DNA from 2 places in the Pseudoduganella sp. RAF53_2 genome. Region 2 is predicted to be linked to the other one. Evidence: predicted binding sites of a transcription regulator. Region 2 holds the regulator's gene; the other holds the start of a gene.
What was found. Region 2 encodes FliA, which starts transcription of late flagellar genes. Its sites were predicted from a motif close to CTAAAGTTTNNNNNNNNNNNGCCGNTA; they were not measured.

Region 1: the regulator FliA is predicted to act here: its motif matches at 940-966, upstream of fliD (flagellar filament capping protein FliD).

Annotation. Positions count from the first base shown of each region.
Region 1 covers NZ_JBFRDW010000262.1:4,073-6,529, reverse strand. Annotated here, with positions in the region: partial or broken gene AB4Z11_RS16455 (flagellin N-terminal helical domain-containing protein) at 1-358, shown strand, start outside; gene AB4Z11_RS16450 (flagellar protein FlaG) at 463-840, shown strand; gene fliD (flagellar filament capping protein FliD) at 1,005-2,457, shown strand, end outside.
Region 2 covers NZ_JBFRDW010000011.1:3,502-5,958, reverse strand. Annotated here, with positions in the region: gene motD (flagellar motor protein MotD) at 1-13, opposite strand, end outside; gene AB4Z11_RS01380 (flagellar motor protein) at 15-761, opposite strand; gene AB4Z11_RS01375 (RNA polymerase sigma factor FliA) at 743-1,474, opposite strand; gene AB4Z11_RS01370 (MinD/ParA family ATP-binding protein) at 1,497-2,315, opposite strand; gene flhF (flagellar biosynthesis protein FlhF) at 2,308-2,457, opposite strand, start outside.

The DNA of each region.
Region 1 (2,457 bases), on a different contig from region 2:
CTCGACCACGATCGTGAACGGCACCACCGGTTCCGACCTGCAGTCCGTGGCCAAGATCGACGTGTCCACCGTTGACGGTGCTAACGCTGCTCTGAAGACCATCGACTCGGCACTGAACGCAATCAACAGCAACCGCGCTTCCCTGGGTGCGATTCAGAACCGTTTCGCTTCGACCATCTCGAACCTGCAGACCACCTCGGAAAACCTGTCGGCTTCCCAGAGCCGTATTCAGGATACCGACTTCGCTGCTGAAACGGCTAACCTGACCCGTGGCCAGATCCTGCAGCAAGCTGGTACCGCGATGCTGGCGCAAGCTAACTCGCTGCCGAACGGCGTGCTGTCCCTGCTGCGTGGTTAATTCCCCGCGTGAGCAAGCTTTTATAATGTGATGGACTTCCATCGCTTATAACCGCCACCCCGGCCGGCTTTTAGCCTGCCGGGGTTTTGCACAAAGGAAGCATCATGACTATCGATTCAATCGCTACAGCCGGCACGAACCGTTCCCTGGAACGGCCGCTTGCCGCAGCCGAATCGGCCGTCCTGCAAGGCACCGGCCGCGCGCCAGCCACTGCCACTGAAACGGCAGCCGCTGTTACGGCAAGCGCCCCGGCACCGACGCTGGAACAAGTCTCACAGGCCGTATCTAAGCTGAATAAAGCAGCTCAGGAAAAAGCCCAGGGCGTCGAGTTTTCCATCGACGGCGATACCAAGCTCACGGTAATCAAGGTGGTCGATCARTCCACCAAGGAAGTGCTGCGCCAGATGCCTACACCAGAGGCGCTGGAAATTGCCAAATCGATCGATTCGGCACGCAGCCTTATACTTAAAGAAACTGCCTGATACGGCGCGCCACGGCGCGCCGTTTTTTTTCCACTGTGGCATGATGGTGCTAGGGCGACATCACGGTCCAGTCCGCAGAACAGGACAACAATTCCCTCTCTCAAGTCCTGTTTATTGCTGCCGATAATCCCCTATATTGGTAGCGTTTTCATCAGGAGCAACAAGTGGGCATTTCTTCTCCCGGCATTGGTTCCGGCATCGACGTCAACACCATCGTCAGCAAGCTGATGGCCGCAGAGTCGGCGCCGTTGGCTGACCTCGACAAGAAGTCCGCCAGCTACCTGGCCAAGGTCAGCGCGTTTGGCAACCTGTCCGGCGCACTGTCGACTTTCCAGGGCACCTTGTCCGGCCTGAGCAGCGTCTCGGCGTTCCAGGCCATGACGACCAAGTCCAGCGCGGAATCGGTGCTTACCGCTAGCGCGACCGCCAAGGCAGCGACTGGCAACTACAAGATCAATGTCACCCAGGTAGCCCAGGCGCACACGCTGGCGTCCACGGTTGGCTACAAGACGACCTCGACCGCCATCGGTACGGGACAGAAGACCAACATCACTTTCCAACTCGGCACCGTGACTGGCGGCGTATTCGGCGTCACTGGCGCGGCACTGGGTGCTGGCGTGGTTACCGGCGGCATCACGCCCGGTGGCCTGACTATCAATGGCACTTCGATCGCAACCGATTCCAGCACCCGTAGCGCGCGCGCGCTGGCGGATGCCATCAATGCCAAGGAATCCACCACGGGGGTGAGCGCCAAGGCATCACCAACCTTGACTTCGGCTACCCTGTTCGGTAGCGGTGGTGCAACCACCTTCGGCGCGGTGGACACCAGCGGCGGCGGCACCTATTCCCTGAGCATTGGCGGCGTGCAGATCGCCACCCAGGCGGCCGGCGTCGCCGCTGGTTCGGGCGTTGACGCGGCAGCTATTGACGCAGCGCTGGTTCCAGGCAGTGCCGTATCCCAGGCGTTGGCCAATGCCAATATCACATTTACCGGCAGCGCTGCTGACGGTACTCTGCAATTCACCAATCCGGACGGCGCCAATATCGCCATTACGGAAACGGTCACAGGCGCCGTGAACGGTGGCTTAGGCAAGACCTCGGCAACCGCCAACGCAGGTTCGACGGCGACCGCGACCAGCAATATCGTTCTGCAATCGAATGACGGCAGCCAGATCTCGGTGGGCGGCAGCAATCCATCCGCCGCTGGCCTGACCGCAGGCACCGGTGGCAGCTACAGCACCGGCGCAAGCTTTGCGGTGGACGGCGACCGCACTTCCGGCACGATCACGATCGACAGCACGAATAACACCCTGGCAGGCATCCGTGACGCCATCAACAAAGGCAATTTCGGCGTGACTGCTAGCATCGTATCGGACGGCAGCGAGAACACGCCGCAGCACCTGGTGCTCACCTCGACCGCGACTGGTGCCTCGTCAACGATGAAGATCTCGCTCGCTGGTTCCGGCGGCAACCCGCCCGATGCTGACCTGGTTTCGCTGCTGGCCTATGATCCAGCTGGCGCGCAGAACATGAGCCAGAAGTCGGCTGCGCTGGACACTATTGCAACTATCAACGGCATTAACGTCACCAGCTCCAGCACCAGCATCAGCGATGCAG
Region 2 (2,457 bases):
GGCGGTACTGCATCTCAGTGCTCCCGCATCAGCGTGGCGATGCGCTCGTCGATCACACGCGTGAAGTCACCGGTGGCGATATCGTAGAACACCGCGGCGGCAAGCTCCTGCTGGTAGACCTGGCGCGTGACGATGTTTTTCAGCTTGTTCGCGATCGGATAGAAGAACAGATTGGCCAGGCCCACGCCATAAATGGTGGACACGAAAGCCACCGCGATGCCGGAACCGAGCTTGCTCGGATCGGTGAGGTTTTCCATCACGTGAATCAGACCCAGCACCGCGCCCAGGATGCCGATGGTCGGCGAATACCCAGCCGCCGATTCCCAGATGCGCACAGCCTGGCGTTCGGCCGTTTCGAAGGCGGTGATTTCCATGTCCAGCATTTGCCGCATTTTGTCCGGCTGGATGCCGTCCACGATCATACGCAGACCCTTGGCGATGAATTTGTCTTTGGAGGCGAGCATGTAGCGCTCCAGCGCCAGCAAGCCGTCGCGGCGTGCGGCCAGGCTCCAGGAATTGATGTCGCGCGCCAGCGCGGCGCGGTTATCGGCGGGCGGCTGAAAAATCCAGCGCAGCATCGATAGGCCGCGGCGCAAAGTGGGCAGGCGCGTTTGCAGCATCACCGCGCCAAACGTACCGATAACGACAATGGCAAACGCCGCCGGCTGAAGCAGGGAAGTGAGTTTGCCGCCTTCCAGCCCCTGGCCAACGAGAATGCCGGCAAGCGCCAGCAGTACGCCGGCTATGCTGGACCAGTCCATGCCTGCTCCCGGAGTGATGCACGCAGGCGGGCCACGGCCTGGGTGTGCAATTGCGAGACCCGCGATTCGGATACACCCATCACGGCCCCGATTTCCTTCAGGTTCAGCTCTTCTTCGTAATACAGGCCCATTAACATTTTCTCGCGCGGCGGCAAGGCATCGATGGCATCGATCACCGCTTGGCGGAAATCGGTATCGAGCAGCGCGCGCAGAGGATCGGCTTCCTCGTCATGTGCGTATCGGTCGAGGAAGGAATCATTGCCATCCTCGTCGTGGAAATCTTCGTAATACACCAGCTGGTGGCCGCCGCCTTCGGACAGCATTTCCTGGTAATCGGACAGCGACAGCTTGAGCGACTTCGCCACTTCCGATTCGCTGGGCGGACGGCCCAGGCGCTGCTGCAGCACGGCCATCGCATTTTCAATCTTGCGCATATCCTGGCGCAGCGAGCGCGGCATCCAGTCAGAGGAGCGCAGCTCGTCCAGCATGGCTCCGCGGATGCGCATCACCGCATAGGTTTCAAACTGGGCGCCGTGGGTTTCTTCGTAGCGGTTGATAGCATCGAGCAAGCCGATCATCCCGGCCTGTACCAGGTCATCCACTTCCACACTCGGGGGCAACTTGGCCTTCATGTGGTGGGCAAGCCGCTTAACCAACGGCATGTGCTCCGTCAGCAAAGAGTCTTTGTCTACTTTCCCTTTGACCGTGTACATAAAATTCTAGTTGTTGTAATGCTCAAAAATGGTTGCTGCTCCCCGCAAAGTGTGATGCCGAGCCAGCCAGCGCAAAGCGTCCGGCCAGTTGACGGAACGCGACCGAAGCACCGGCCAGCGGAAACGCATCGACCACCGCGCGCCCTAAGCGTGCTGCACGATGCAGGTACTCGTCGGCTGGAACGGAACCCATGGAAACCAGGTTCACTGCCAGGTAACGGCTTGCCGCCTGCGCCATATTATCGTAAACCACCCTCGCCTCGGCTTCCGAAGCCCCGGTAACGAGAATTCCGAACGGGCGGCGGCCCAGTTCGTGGTTCAGGCGCTTGATCATCAGATAAGCATTCTTGATGGAAGCCGCGCTGTTGGAAACTTGCACGACAATTTCCGAGCTGGCCATGACTGGCACGGGGAAAGCTTCGCCATCGAACTCGCCATCGACCAGGGTGATGCCGGTCTGCTTGACGAGCACGTCGAAAGCCTTGGCCAGGCGGCGGCCTTCGTCGGGACCGCGGCGCTGTTCGCCGCGCGTCATTTGCACCACATTAAATCCTTGCGGCGCAGCGTGAATCACCTGGTTCAGGCCGCACTGCTGGCGCGCCACATTGATCAGACTGGCGCCGCCATCGACACCCAGGCGCGACGCCACACCGTGCGCGCTGGCACAGGCATCGACCAGCAGCACATCATTGCCGGCCTGGGCCAGCGAGGCGCCCAGGTTAACCATCATCATGCCCTTGTCGTCCTGCGGCGTGGCGGACAGGAAGGTCACGATACGGGGCCGCGGCCCCGCCAGCATGCGGCGCAGGCCTTCTGCCTGGTCGAAATCGAAATTAGCCAAGGTGCACCTCGCGCAGGGAAGCATCATGGCCGGCATTGGCCATTACCAGAGGCAGATCGGCGTCAACGAACTGCGGCTTGGCGCCGCTGAAGGCACGCTCGATCAGGGCAGCCGGGTCGGCCAGGTGCAGGTCTTCCGGCAC